DNA from 2 places in the Streptomyces sp. NPDC005576 genome. Region 2 is predicted to be linked to the other one. Evidence: riboswitches for the same ligand, from Rfam matches in the RefSeq annotation. Region 2 holds a riboswitch; the other holds the start of a gene.

What was found. Region 2 has a riboswitch for cyclic di-AMP ahead of ACFYPN_RS16720 (C40 family peptidase). Riboswitches for the same ligand answer to the same signal wherever they lie in the genome.
Positions count from the first base shown of each region.
Region 1: it holds a riboswitch for cyclic di-AMP, as region 2 does, so the genes downstream of both, ACFYPN_RS06680 (M23 family metallopeptidase) here and ACFYPN_RS16720 (C40 family peptidase) in region 2, are expected to answer to the same signal.

Region 1 is NZ_JBIAJC010000003.1:109,074-116,221, forward strand. Features, by position in the region: gene ACFYPN_RS06670 (pitrilysin family protein) at 1-684, shown strand, start outside; gene ACFYPN_RS06675 (pitrilysin family protein) at 711-2,093, shown strand; cyclic di-AMP (ydaO/yuaA leader) riboswitch at 2,311-2,479, shown strand; gene ACFYPN_RS06680 (M23 family metallopeptidase) at 2,492-3,256, shown strand; gene ACFYPN_RS06685 (GntR family transcriptional regulator) at 3,595-4,290, shown strand; gene ACFYPN_RS06690 (HPr family phosphocarrier protein) at 4,471-4,752, opposite strand; gene ACFYPN_RS06695 (GNAT family N-acetyltransferase) at 5,074-7,148, shown strand, end outside.
Region 2 is NZ_JBIAJC010000008.1:238,813-245,960, reverse strand. Features, by position in the region: gene ACFYPN_RS16735 (hypothetical protein) at 1-434, shown strand, start outside; gene ACFYPN_RS16730 (DinB family protein) at 524-1,027, opposite strand; gene ACFYPN_RS16725 (hypothetical protein) at 1,129-1,473, opposite strand; cyclic di-AMP (ydaO/yuaA leader) riboswitch at 1,951-2,134, shown strand; gene ACFYPN_RS16720 (C40 family peptidase) at 2,138-2,608, shown strand; gene ACFYPN_RS16715 (ATP-binding protein) at 2,722-3,153, opposite strand; gene ACFYPN_RS16710 (helix-turn-helix transcriptional regulator) at 3,357-4,220, shown strand; gene ACFYPN_RS16705 (DUF397 domain-containing protein) at 4,292-4,504, shown strand; gene ACFYPN_RS16700 (8-amino-7-oxononanoate synthase) at 4,543-5,691, opposite strand; gene bioB (biotin synthase BioB) at 5,836-7,134, shown strand; gene ACFYPN_RS16690 (adenosylmethionine--8-amino-7-oxononanoate transaminase) at 7,127-7,148, shown strand, end outside.

The DNA.
Region 1 (7,148 bases), on a different contig from region 2:
GACGGCAAGAAGCCCCCGCGCGACGGCACACTCCCCGGCACCATCGGCGGGCAGCTGCGCGAAGTGGTTCACGAGGAGGTCCCGGCCCGCGCGCTGATGGCCGCCTACCGGCTGCCGCACGATGGCACCCGTGAGGCGGACGCCGCCGACCTGGCCCTGACCGTCCTGGGCGGCGGCGAGTCGTCCCGGCTCCACAACCGGCTGGTGCGCCGCGACCGCACGGCGGTGGCCGCCGGATTCGGGCTGCTGCGGCTGGCCGGAGCGCCCTCGCTGGGCTGGCTGGACGTCAAGACGTCCGGCGGCGTGGAAGTCGAGAGCATCGAGAGCGCGGTCGACGAGGAGCTGGCGCGGTTCGCCACCGAGGGCCCGACGCCCGAGGAGATGGAACGCGCGCAGGCCCAGTTGGAGCGCGAGTGGCTCGACCGTCTCGGCACGGTCTCCGGCCGTGCCGACGAACTCTGCCGCTTCGCCGTGCTCTTCGGCGACCCGCAGCTCGCGCTGACGGCCGTCGGGCGCGTCCTCGACATCACCGCCGACGAGGTGCGGGAGGTCGCGGCCGCCACACTGCGCCCCGACAACCGTGCCGTGCTGGTCTACGAGCCGGTCGAACCGGCCGAGCCGGACGACGGGACCGCTGCCGAGGACGGCGCGGAGACCGACGCCGACGAGGAGGACGGCAAGTGAGCGACGCCGCCGTGACTGGAGTAGCCATGGACTTCCACCCGCAGCCCACCCCGGGAACCGCCCGTCCCTGGGCCTTCCCCGCGCCCGAACGCGGCACCCTGCCCAACGGGCTGACCGTGCTCCGCAGCCACCGCCCCGGCCAGCAGGTCGTCGCGGTCGAGATCCACCTCGAAGCGCCGCTCGACGCCGAACCCGAGGGACTGGACGGCGTCGCCACCATCATGGCGCGCGCCCTCTCGGAGGGAACCGACAAGCACAGCGCCGAGGAGTTCGCCGCCGAGCTGGAGCGCTGCGGCGCCACCCTCGACGCGCACGCCGACCACCCCGGCGTCCGGGTCTCGCTGGAGGTGCCCGCCTCCCGGCTGGCCAAGGCGCTCGGCCTGGTCGCCGAGGCGCTGCGGGCCCCCGCCTTCGCCGACAGCGAGATCGAGCGCCTGGTGGGCAACCGCCTGGACGAGATCCCGCACGAGCAGGCCAACCCCGCGCGCCGCGCGGCCAAGCAGCTCTCCAAGGAGCTGTTCCCGGCCACCGCCCGGATGTCGCGCCCGCGTCTGGGCACCGAGGACACCGTGCGGCGGATCGACGCCGCCGCCGTCCGCGCCTTCTACGACGCCCACGTCCGCCCCGCCACGGCGGTCGCGGTCGTCGTCGGCGACCTCACCGGCATCGACCTGGACGCCCTCCTCGCCGACACCCTCGGCGACTGGTCGGGCAACGCCGGCACCCCCCGCCCGGTGGCGCCGATCACCGCGGACGACACCGGCCGCGTGGTCATCGTCAACCGCCCCGGAGCCGTGCAGACGCAGCTGCTCATCGGCCGCATCGGCGCGGACCGGCACGACAGTGTCTGGCCCGCCCAAGTCCTCGGTACGTACTGCCTGGGTGGCACGCTCACCTCGCGGCTCGACCGGGTGCTGCGCGAGGAGAAGGGCTACACCTACGGCGTACGCGCCTTCGCCCAGGTGCTCCGCTCCACCGCCGGCGGCCCGGACTCCGGGCCGGCCGGTGCGGCGATGCTGGCCATCAGCGGCTCGGTGGACACCGAGTCGACGGGCCCCGCGCTCGACGACCTCTGGAAGGTCCTGCGGACCCTCGCGGCGGACGGGCTGACGGACGCCGAGCGCGAGACCGCCGTCCAGAACCTCGTGGGGGTCGCCCCGCTCAAGTTCGAGACGGCGGCCTCGGTCGCGGCGACCCTCGCCGACCAGGTCGAGCAGCAGTTGCCCGACGACTTCCAGGCCCACCTGTACGCACGACTCGCCGAGACCGGCACGGTCGAGGCGACCGCCGCGGTGGTCAACGCCTTCCCGGTGGACCGGCTGGTGACGGTCCTGGTGGGCGACGCGTCGCAGATCGCCGAGCCCGTCCGCGCGCTGGGCATCGGCGAGGTGACGGTCGTGAACGGCTGACCGGCCGTCCTTCGCACGACGACCGGGTACGCCCCGGCAGCGCGACCCCGGCGGGAGATCTCTCGCCGGGGTCGCGCTGTTTGTCCCCTTTGCCGGGAGCATGCCCGTCTGCCCTGTGGGATGTGCTACAAAACCCGCTGTCCGTTTGGTGATCGAAAGCGCCGCGGCCTAGCGTCGGTCCGGCTGTCCGTCGACTGTGTACCGCACTCGCGGTGCCGGACAGTCATCGCCGAGTCCCCGTCAGGCGCGAGCCTGGGGAGCCGGGGACCCGTGAAGTCCCTGGGGTGAATCGGGCACCCGCGTCTCGTGAGAGACGCGAACGCCCGTAGGAGACCTTCCTGCTCCGAACCCGTCAGCTAACCCGGTAGGCGAGAAGGAAGGAAAGGATCCGCTCCTCCATGGCGTTCACCCGTGCCACCGGGACCCATCGTGCCCCGGGCCGTCTGACGCGTACCACCGCCCGGTTCGCCGGTGCCTGCGCCCTCGCCGCGACCGGCGTCGTCGGCTCGATGGCTTCCCCGGCACTCGCCGTCGGCCCCACCACCCCGTCACCCGGTTCGACCGGCCTCATCGGGGCCGTCACGCTCGGCGACTCCATCGCGGACCGGATAGCCGACCAGGCGGAGGCCCAGCAGCGCGGGGCGGAAGTCAGGGCGAAGGCGGAAGCCAAGGCCAGGGCCGAGGCCGCCGTACGGGTCAGGGAAGCCCGTGAGGCGAAGGCCCGCGCCGCGCGCGCCGCCGAGCGCGTCCGGCTGAACTCCTTCCACCTGCCCATCGCGGGCTCCTACATCAGCACCGGCTACCAGTCGAGCGGCTCCCTCTGGTCCTCCGGCAGCCACTCCGGCGTCGACTTCCACGCCGCCACCGGGACCCCCGTCCTCGCCGTGGGCGCGGGCACGGTCGTCGAGGCCGGCTGGGGCGGCGCGTACGGCAACAACATCGTGCTGCGGATGACCGACGGCACGTACACCCAGTACGGCCACCTCTCCTCGATCGGTGTCCTCGCCGGCCAGAGCGTCTCCTCCGGGGAGCGGATCGGCCTCTCCGGCGCCACCGGCAACGCGACCGGCCCGCACCTGCACTTCGAGGCACGCACCGGACCGGAGTACGGCTCCGACATGGACCCCGTGGCGTATCTGCGGGCCCACGGCCTCACCGCCTGACCCCGCGGCCCCACCCGCCGCTGCCGGGGCCCACGGCGCCCGACCCCGCCCGGGTCGCCCGCCGTCCGGCGCGACCGCCGCCGGACACCCCTGACCGACGACCGATGGAGGCCGGCCCGGACCCGTGCCGATCGCCCCCGAGCCCCGGCCCCGCGCCGGGGCTCCGGCATATCGCGGCTTCGGCATATCACCCGAAACCCCTCCCGCAGGCAGACACCGCAGGCAAAAGATATGTGCGAATTCCGGTACGCCATCGGAAATTCACGCAGATTGCAATAGAGTCACGGTGCAGGCTTCGATCGGCCGCGTTTCGCGGGGATTAAGGCGGAGGTTCGGACATGCGCATTCCCGCGCACTCGGTATGCACGGCAATCCGTGAGGACATCGTCTCGGGCGTCTACGAACGCGGCAGTCGCCTCACCGAGGAACTCCTGGCGCGGCGCTACGGCGTCTCACGCGTGCCGGTGCGCGAAGCGCTGCGGACCCTGGAGTCCGAGGGGTTCGTGGTCACCCGCAGGCACGCCGGCGCCTGCGTCGCCGAGCCCACGGAGCAGGAGGCGGCCGACCTCCTGGAGATGAAGCTCCTGCTGGAGCCGCTGGGTGCGGCCCGGGCTGCACAGCGCCGCACCGAGGCGCACCTCAAGGTCCTGCGCGGGCTGGTCAAGCTGGGGCAGGAGCGGGCCCGCCGGGGGGAGGGGGAGGACCTGCGCTCCCTCGGCGGCTGGTTCCACGAGACGCTCGCCCAGGCGTCGGGCAGCCCCGGCCTCATCGCGCTGCTGACCCAGCTCCGGCACAAGGTCGCCTGGATGTACGCCGTCGAGCAGCCGGTCCGCCCCGTCGAGTCGTGGGCCGAACACGGCGCCCTCGTGGACGCGGTCGCCCGGGGCGACGCGGAACGCGCGAGGGGGCTGGCCGCGCAGCACGCGGAGCGTTCGCTCGCCGCGCACCGGCCGCGCAGGCCCCTCAGAGCGGTGAAACAGTCCCGGGTGAGCACTTCGCAACATCCCGTAAACACCTCGGGTGCCCGTCATTAACAAACTCGCCGTATACAAATGGGGGAGCGAATATCCGGAGCCTTCTCCGTGCTGCCGGAATTCACGTGTGCGCGATCGGCCCGAGAAATGACTGAGCCGCGCCGTCCGTGAGGGACGGTGCGGCCCGGTCGAGCGAGAATTCCGTCAGGAAGTCCGACGGAAGGGGTTTCGGGATTCGTGTCAGACCGTTTCCGGGAGCTCGTCGAGCCCCTCGGAGACCAGCTTCGCCAGCCGGTCGAGCGCGGCGTCCGCACCCTCCGCCCCGGAGGCGAGCACGATCTCCTCGCCGCCCTCCGCGCCCAGCCCGAGAACCGCGAGCATCGACGCGGCGTTGACCGGGTTGCCGTCGGCCTTGGCGATCGTCACCGGAACCCCGGAGGCCGTGGCGGCGCGGACGAAGATGGAAGCGGGGCGGGCGTGCAGGCCTTCGGCCCATCCGACGTTGACACGGCGCTCAACCATGGTTCTGCCCTTCGTGGATCTGCGATGTCCTGACCGGTAATTGATTTGTCTAGACCATTGTGGCACGGGGGCGTGGACCTGCGTACCCTCCCGCCGGCGGACCTGCCGGTGGGCTTCCCAGCCTGCCCCGGCACCGAATCCGCCGCGACCCGTGTCCGGCGGATTCGGTGCCCGTACGGCCCGGTCCCGCCGGGCCCGGCCACCCGTGGGCCGGCCGGCGCGTCAGGCCCGACGCATCCGGACCCGCCGTCCGCACGTCCCGGGCGCCCGGGACACCCCGCGAACCCGACCCGGAGCGCGGGTCGGTCGTACGCTTTCCCCATGCAGCCCACGCCGGAGCAGAGTCCGCATCACGCGTACCCCGACCACTGGGAGGCAGACGTGGTGCTGCGGGACGGTGGCACCGCCCGGATCGGGCCCATCACCCCGGACGACGCCGGACGGCTGGTCAGCTTCTTCGAGCAGGTCTCGGACGAGTCGAAGTACTACCGCTTCTTCGCGCCCTACCCCCGGCTCTCCGACCGGGACGTCCACCGCTTCACCCACCACGACTACGTCGACCGGGTGGGGCTGGCGGCCACGGTGGGAGGGGAGTTCATCGCCACCGTCCGGTACGACCGGATCGACGACCGGGGCCGGCCCGCCTCCGCGCCCGCCGACGAGGCCGAGGTCGCCTTCCTCGTCCAGGACTCCCACCAGGGCCGCGGTGTCGCCTCGGTGCTGCTCGAACACATCGCAGCGGTCGCCCGGGAGCGCGGCATCCGGCGCTTCGCCGCCGAGGTGCTGCCCGCCAACACCAAGATGATCAAAGTCTTCCGGGACGCCGGCTACACCCAGCAGCGGAGCTTCGAGGACGGGTCGGTCCACCTCACCCTCGACATCGAACCGACCGCCGAGTCGCTCGCCGTGCAGCGCGCCCGCGAACAGCGCGCCGAGGCCCGTTCCGTCCAGCGGCTCCTGGCCCCCGCGTCGGTGGCCGTCGTCGGCACCGGCCGCGCTCCGGGCGGGGTGGGGCGGACCGTCCTCCGCAACCTCCTGAACTCCGGTTTCACCGGCCGCCTGTACGCCGTCAACCACGCCTTCGCCGCCGATCAGGACAGCCTCGACGGGGTCCCCGCGCACCGCTCCGTGGGCGGTATCGGCGAGCCGGTCGACCTCGCGGTCATCGCCGTACCCGCCGAACGGGTCCCCCAAGCCGTCGCCGACTGCGGGGAGCACGGGGTGCGGGGCCTGGTCGTCCTCTCCGCGGACTACGCCGAGCGGGGGGCCGAGGGCCGCGACCGACAGCGCGCGCTCCTCCGCCAGGCCCGCTCCCACGGGATGCGGATCATCGGCCCGAACGCCTTCGGCGTCATCAACACCTCCGGTGCCGTCCGGATGAACGCCTCGCTCGCCCCCGCGTCCCCCGCGCCGGGCCGCATCGGCCTCTTCACCCAGTCCGGTGCCATCGGCATCGCCCTCCTCTCCGGCATCCACCGGCGCGGCGCGGGGCTCTCCACCTTCATCTCGGCCGGGAACCGCGCCGACATCTCCGGCAACGACTTCCTCCAGTACTGGTTCGACGACCCCGAGACCGATGTCGCCCTGCTCTACCTGGAATCGCTCGGCAACCCCCGCAAGTTCACCCGGCTCGCCCGCCGCACCGCCGCCGTCAAACCGGTCGTGGTGGTCAAGGGCGCCCGGCACAGCGGCGCCACCCCGCCCGGTCACGCCGTGCCCGTCAGCCGCATCCCCGACGCCACGGTCTCCGCGCTGATGCGGCAGGCCGGCGTCATCAGGGTGGACACGGTGACCGAGATGATCGACGCGGCCCTCCTCCTCGCCGACCAGCCGCTGCCCGCCGGCCCCCGGGTGGCGATCCTCGGCAACTCGGAGTCGCTCGGCCTCCTCACGTACGACGCCTGCCTCACGGAAGGGCTCCGCCCCAGGCCGCCCCGCGACCTGACCACCGCGGCCGGGCCCGCGGACTTCCGCGCGGCCCTCGCCGAGGCGCTCGCCGACCCGGGATGCGACGCGGTGATCGTGACCGCGATCCCGCTGGTCGGGACCGAGGGGGAGGTGCAGAGCGGTGACGGCGAGGTACTGGCGGCAGCCCTGCACGAGGCGGTGGCGGAGCGGACCGCCGGCCCCGCCAAGCCGGTGGCCGTTGTCCACCTGGAGATCGGCGGACTCGCCCAGGCCCTGGCGGCCACGGCGGGTACGCGCCCGGCGGGGGGCGACGTCCCCGAGGCGGGCCCGGCCCAGGCGGCCGCCCCCGCCCCCGTACCGTCGCCCCCCGCCGGGGCGGCCGCGGAACCCGGGGCCCACACCCCGGCCCCCACCGGCCGCATCCCCGCCTACCCGGCCGCCGAACGGGCCGTCCGCGCGCTGAGCGAGTCGGTCAAGTACGCCCAGTG
Region 2 (7,148 bases):
CCGAGGGGCGGATGGCTCTCCACCGCTACCCCTGGACCGACAGGTGCCTCATCGATCTGTCACCCGACGGACGTCACTTCATGACGGTCGATCACTGTCAGGGCGACATGGCCATCCACGCCTACCCGGACGGCGAGGTCACCTTCGCCCTCTCCGTCGATGCCTTCGGGCACGACTCGGAGAACATCTGCGTGGAGTGGTGCGGCGGCTACCTGAGCCCGGACACCGTCGTCGTCACCCTCGCCGGCGAGACCGAGGACGAGGAGGAGTGGTTTCGCCACTACCGCGTGGACGCGCGCTCCGGCAACATCCGGGCCGCGCTCGACGCCCACAGCGGGAATCCCTACGACCTCCAGCCCCTCGGGGACGGGTCCTGGCTCACCACCGATCCGTCCGGCCACCCGGTCCGCCGAAGCGACTCCACTCCTGGATGATCGATTCCAAGGGGTTCAGTGGTCATAGGCGGTCAAGGCTCGCATGACCGGTTGATCGGTGCGATCGCACCTGATTTACCGCACCCGCATCACCGCCCGATCGAGCCGTCGATCTGCTCGCGCAGGATGTCCGCGTGACCGGCGTGCCGGGCGGTCTCCTCGATCATGTGGACCAGCACCCAGCGCATCGAGGGCGGCGGGGTCTCGCGCAGCGAGCGGGCGCCGGGGCGGTCCAGGTCGGTGCAGGCGAGGGCAACCTCGTTGGCCCGGGCGATCGCCTCGCGATAGGCCTCCGCCACGTCCGAGGCGGTGTCGTCGGCGGACACCGCACCCTCGTCCTCCCAGCGCTCGCGGTCGGCGCCGGCATAGGCCCAGACGAACCAGTTGAGCTCGACGGCCGTCAGGTGCTTGAGCAGCCGGAGCAGGCTGGTCCCGGAAGGGACGCCGGCCGTGCGGACCGCCGGCTCCGGGACGCCGGCCGCCTTCGCGAGGACGGACTCGCGCAGGTAGTCCAGGAAGGTCAGCAGGGTGGTCTGCTCGTCGGCGTTCAGGCCGGGGGGCCGGAGATCGGGGCGGGGCTCGACAGTCGTCATGGCGGAACCGTAGATGATCGATTCAAGCCGTCGATGGTCGTATGCAGTCAGCGATCGCATGACGGGTTGCCCGGTGTGCTCGTTGTGCCAGATGGCGGCGGTCAGTCCACCACCCACACGCCGTCGGTCCACCGCGCGGTGTCCGTGGCCAACTCGCTCAAGACGTGCGGGATGAGGTCGGCCGCCTTGCGCAGTTTCTTGTTGCAGCCGGGCTGCTTCGACAGGGAACAGGTGCCGCAGGTGGGCCCAGGCATCCGCAGCCACCGGGCTTCGGAGGTGTTGCCGAGCATCGCCTGCATCATCGACAGCGTCACCAGTTCGGCATCGCTGAGCCGCGGCGCTATGCCGACTACCGGCCGCCAGGGGGCGAGCTGCGGCGAACCCTCCAGCAGGTCGTCGGTCCTGACGTGGAGTGCGGCCGCGAGGGAGTCCATGTCTGGCGTCACAACCTGACTGTGGACTCCCTCGTCTCATGGGCGCAGCCAACCCTTGGAATCGATCATCTGGGGCGTCTCGATCCGTTCCGGGCCATTCCTGGCGGTTCCGGGCAGATCCCGTGGGGGTGACGCTCCATGGGGTCGAGGGGCGTGCCGGACCGTAGGGGGTCTCCCTTTCCCGCGACACGCCGTAATGAATATCCGATTTTCCGCCTGTTCGGCGCAGGGAATCAGCCCGCCAATCACCTCTCCCGATTTGCACTCCCTCACGTTCTCCTCATGCGCGAACTGCCTTACTGCGAAAGCCCGGCGGAGCCACGCGGGGTACGCGCCCCCGGCCGCGCCGGACGCTCCCCCACACTCCCGGCGCAACGGGGGCCGACCGTCCTGGCTGCCACTGTCACCTCGAAAATTCCGCACGACGTGGGTCAAGATCCGTGGGACGACAAGCCCCCGCCACCCTGACGGGGCGGTCCGCGCGGACGCCGAGTCCTGCCGCCGAGCGGATGACGGGTCGACAGGAGTGGATCGGCAGGAGTGGAGGACCCGAGCACTACGGGTCGACCGGGCAACCGGCCGTCCCTCGGGGTGAAGCCGCAACGCGCGGCCGGGCAACTTCGCCAGCCCGAACCCGACAGGTCATCCTTCACAGGCGGCTGACGAAGGGTTGCGCATGACCGCGCAGGTTCATGTCCCGTCTCTGCTCACCCGGGCCGGTACGGCCTCGGTCCTCGCTCTGGCCCTCAGCTCGACCATGCTGGCCCCCGGCCTGGTCTCCGACGCCGAGGCGGCCACCCACGCGACGAAGGCGCTCCGGGTCGCCGCGTCGAAGAAGGGCTCCCCCTACCAGTGGGGTGCCATCGGTCCCCGCCGGTTCGACTGCTCCGGGCTGACCCTCTACTCGTTCAAGCGCGTCGGCAAGAAACTGCCCCGCACGGCGCAGCAGCAGTACAACAAGACGCGCCACATCACTTCCTCGCAGCGCAGGAAAGGTGACCTGGTCTTCTTCCACAGCGGTCGAAGCGTCTACCACGTGGGCATCTACGCCGGCAACGGCAAGATCTGGCACTCCCCCAAGACCGGGTCCGTGGTCCGGCTGGAGCGGATCTGGACGAAGCGGGTCTGGTACGGGCGGGTGCGCTGACGAGCGCCGGACCCCCGGGCGGCCGGTGAGCGGCGGCCGGTGAGCGGCGGCCGGTCCGGAAGCGGCCGTCCGCGCCGGTACGCGCGGGCGCCGCTTCCGGACCGGCCGCGCCCTCAGCCCCGCACCGGAACGGACCAGGGCAGTGCGACCCATACGGTCTTGCCGCCCTCGGCGGTCGGCGCCACACCGAACCGCCCGCCGGACTCCTTGGCCAGGGCCCGGATGATCGCCAGACCACGCCCGTTGTCCTGCTGCACGGCCGCGGGGAGTCGTCTGGGCCACCTGGGGTGGCTGTCGGTCACCTCCAGCCGCACTTCCTCGTCGCGGTCGAGCACCAGCCGCACCGTGAACGCGGGTGACTGGCCGCGCGTGTGCAGGACCGCGTTGGTGGCGAGTTCCGAGACGATCAGGAGGATCGTCCCGGCGTCGTCCGTGTCGTCGTGCATGCCCCACTCCGCGAGCACGCGGGCCACGTGTCTGCGGGCCGCGGACACCGACACCGGATCGCTCGGCAGGGTGACATGTGCTTCCTGATGGTCTGCCATGGCGACGCCGTCCCTTTCCGCCCGGGCGACCCCTATCGGCCCGGATTGTGCCTGGCGCCAGAGTGCCACCGCCTGAGCCCGTGCAGGCACGATCTGCCGAGATATGCATATATCTATCGCTCAATGCGGTGAACTCCGGCTCGGCGGGGCTCGAACATTCGGCACACTTGCCTTCCAGGCCGACCGGCGGAAGGAGACCGGCAATGGGTAACGGCCCCGTCGTACGCCGTCGCAAACTCGGTGAGGAGCTGCGGAGTCTGCGCCACTCGTCGGGACTCACGAGTCAGCAGGCGGCATCGATGCTCGGCTGGCACCAGTCGAAGGTGAGCAGGATCGAGACGGGTGCGAGCGGTGTGTCCCCGGCCGACGTCGGCCGTCTGCTCGACGCGTACGCCGTCGCCGACCCCGAACTCCGCACCCTGCTCTCGGCGCTGGCAGGATCGGCTGACGGTCGCGACACGGGCTGGTGGCACGCGTACCGGGCGGTCATCCCGCCGCAGTACCGCGATTTCATCGCCCTGGAGGCACAGGCCGAGACGGCCAGGACCCTGGAGACCTCGGTGGTTCCCGGCTTGCTCCAGACCGCCGATTACGCGCGGTCGGTCACCGAGTCGGCGCTGGACGGGATACCGGAGGCGCACCTGGACGCCCTGGTCGAAGTGCGGCTCGCCCGTCAGTCGGTGCTGCGGTGCGACGCCCCGCTCCGGCTCACCGCCGTGCTCGACGAGGCGGTGCTGCGGCGCGAGGTCGGCGGCCGGCGCGTGATGCGGGCCCAGCTCGACCACCTCGTGAGCATGACGGAACTCCCGCACGTGCGGATCCAGTTGGTCCCGTTCAGCGCCGGAGGATACGTCGGCCTGACCGGTCCGTTCGTCATTTTCTCTTTTCCGACAACTTCTGCACTGGATGTGGTCGTACTCGACCACTTGACGCGTAGTCACTACCTGGAACGGAAAGAGGATCTGGAAGCGTACGGCTCCGCTTTCCGCACCATGCGGGAGCGCGCCCTCTCTCCGGAGCGGTCGAGGGACCTCATCACGGCGATCGGCCGCGAGGGACGGCCGTGACGAACCACCGCGGGCCCGACCGGACGGAGCCGGGTGGGCCCCGCCGACGTCCACCGATCCGAAGGAGCACCATGGCCGACCGCCCGGCACCGCCCGCCTCACCGTGGCGCCGCAGCAGCCGCAGCACCGGTATGAACAACTGCGTGGAGACAGCGGTACGAGGGCCCGGCCTGCTGTCCGTACGCGATTCCAAGGCCGCGGACGGGGCCCGGCTGTCCTTCTCCGCATCCGCCTGGAGGGCGTTCGTGGCCGGCCTCGGGGGCCGGGGCGGAACCTCACACTGAGAGGCGTGCCCCGGCCCCGGCCGGCCCGCGCCCAGCGGTCAGCCGGCGCCCCTCGGAGCCGTACGGACGATGGTGTCCAGGGCGGTGTCGATGCGGTCGTCCGTCAGGTCGGCCCGGGCGGTGAGCCGGAGACGCGAGACGCCGTCCGGGACCGACGGCGGCCGGAAGCAGCCCACCGCGATCCCGGCGTCCCGGCAGTCCGCCGCCCATCGGACCGCCGCCTCGGGGGAAGGCGCCCGCACCGACACCACCGCGGCGTCCGGGCGCGCCGCGTACAGCCCGGACGCGGTCAGCCGTTCGTGCATCCGGGCGGCGACCTCGCGCGCCCGGGTGGCGCGTTCCGGCTCCCTCCTGAGCACCGCGAGGCTCGCGAGCGCGGCGCCGGCGGCGGCGGGTGCGAGTCCGGTGTCGAAGATGAACGTGCGGGCCGTGTTGACGAGATGACGGATCACCCGGGCGGGTCCCAGGACCGCGCCACCCTGGCTGCCCAGGGACTTGGAGAGGGTGAGCGTCGCCACGAGCCCTTCGTCCCCCGCCAGCCCGTGGGCGGCCGGAGCGCCGCGCCCACCCGTTCCGAGCACCCCGAGGCCGTGGGCGTCGTCGACGACCAGCCCGGCGCCCGCGCTCCGGCAGACGGCGGCCAGGGCTCCCAGGGGGGCCGCGTCCCCGTCGACGGAGAAGACCGAGTCGGTGACGACCAGCGCCGGCCCGGTGCGGGACTCCAGGGCCTTGGCTACGGCCTCCGGATCCGCGTGCGCCACCACCTCCGTCCTCGCGCGCGCCAGTCGGCAACCGTCGACGATCGAGGCGTGGTTGGACGCGTCGGACACGATGAGGCCCTCCGCGCGGGAGAGTGCGGTGAGTGCGGCCAGGTTCGCCGCGTAGCCGGAGGAGAACACCAGGGCGGCCTCGAAGCCGCAGAATTCCGCGAGTTCGTGCTCGAGCTCCGCGTGGAGGGTGGTGGATCCGGTGACCAGGCGTGAACCCGTGGCGCCCGCACCCCACTTCCGCGCGGCTCCGGCCGCTGCGTCGGTCACCTCGGGGTGCCGGGTGAGCCCGAGGTAGTCGTTGCTCGCGAGGTCCAGCACCTCGGTGGCGGCGGGCCGCGGGCGCAGCGTGCGGACGAGTCCGGCGGCGGCGCGGCGGCCGGACTCCTCCTCTGTCCAGTCGAACGGGGCGAAGGCCATCGGGGAGTCCCTTTTGTAGGCAGCTCACAGAGCGTAGCGGGGGGCGCAGCCGGTCATGGTGTGGCAATACACACACACCCTCCCCCTCTCTGCTGTCGAGTTCCTCCTTGGCCGATGACCTTTCCGTGCGTCAGGATCAACGCCATGGACCTGTTGAGCACACTGGTGGACAAGGGGTTGCGGCGCGAACTGCCGACCCGCGAAGAGGCGCTCGCCGTACTGGCGACCTCCGACGACGAACTGCTCGACGTGGTGGCCGCGGCGGGCAGAGTGCGCCGTCAGTGGTTCGGGCGGCGGGTAAAACTCAACTACCTGGTCAACCTCAAGTCGGGGCTGTGCCCCGAGGACTGCTCCTACTGCTCGCAGCGGCTCGGCTCCGAGGCGGGCATCCTCAAGTACTCCTGGCTGAAACCTGACGAGGCGTCCCGTGCGGCGGCCGCCGGGGTTGCCGGGGGTGCCAAGCGGGTCTGCCTGGTGGCGAGCGGCCGGGGCCCCACCGACAGGGACGTGGACCGGGTCTCCCGGACCATCGAGGCCATCAAGGACGACAACGACGGCGTCGAGGTGTGCGCCTGCCTCGGGCTGCTCTCCGACGGGCAGGCGGAGCGGTTGCGCGCGGCGGGGGCGGACGCGTACAACCACAACCTCAACACCTCCGAGGCCACGTACGGCGGCATCACCACCACCCACACCTACGCCGACCGGGTGGAGACCGTGCGCCACGCCCAGGGGGCCGGTCTGTCGGCCTGTTCCGGACTGATCGCGGGCATGGGCGAGAGCGACGAGGACCTGGTCGACGTGGTCTTCGCCCTCCGTCAACTCGACCCCGACTCCGTGCCGGTCAACTTCCTGATCCCGTTCGAGGGCACTCCGCTCGCCAAGGAGTGGAACCTGACACCCCAGCGGTGCCTGCGGATTCTGGCGATGGTCCGGTTCGTCTGCCCGGACGTGGAGGTGCGGCTCGCCGGTGGCCGTGAGGTCCACCTGCGGTCGATGCAGCCGTTCGCCCTGCACCTGGTCAACTCGATCTTCCTGGGCGACTATCTGACCAGTGAGGGGCAGGCGGGGCAGGCGGACCTGGACATGATCGCCGACGCCGGGTTCGAGGTGGAGGGCGCGGACACCACGACGCTGCCCGGCCATCGCGCGGCGGCCGGTGGGGGTACGAACGCCGGCGCGGGTACGAACGCCGGCGCGGGTACGAACGCCGGCGCGAGCGCGAGCGCGGGACCGGGGTGCGGGGGGCACCACGCGTCCGGCGGCTGCGGCGGCTGCGGTGGCGGGGCGGCAGCGGGCGGCGCCTGCGCACCGTGCGGCGGTCCCGCCGGGGACGCGTCGGGCGACGCCCCGCCGGAGGCGCGGGGGGCCGCCGCTGCGGCGCGCACGGACCTGGTGGCCGTGCGTCGGCGGGGCGCGGGGACGGATCTCGCTCCCAATGCCTGAGGCGTACGCCCCGG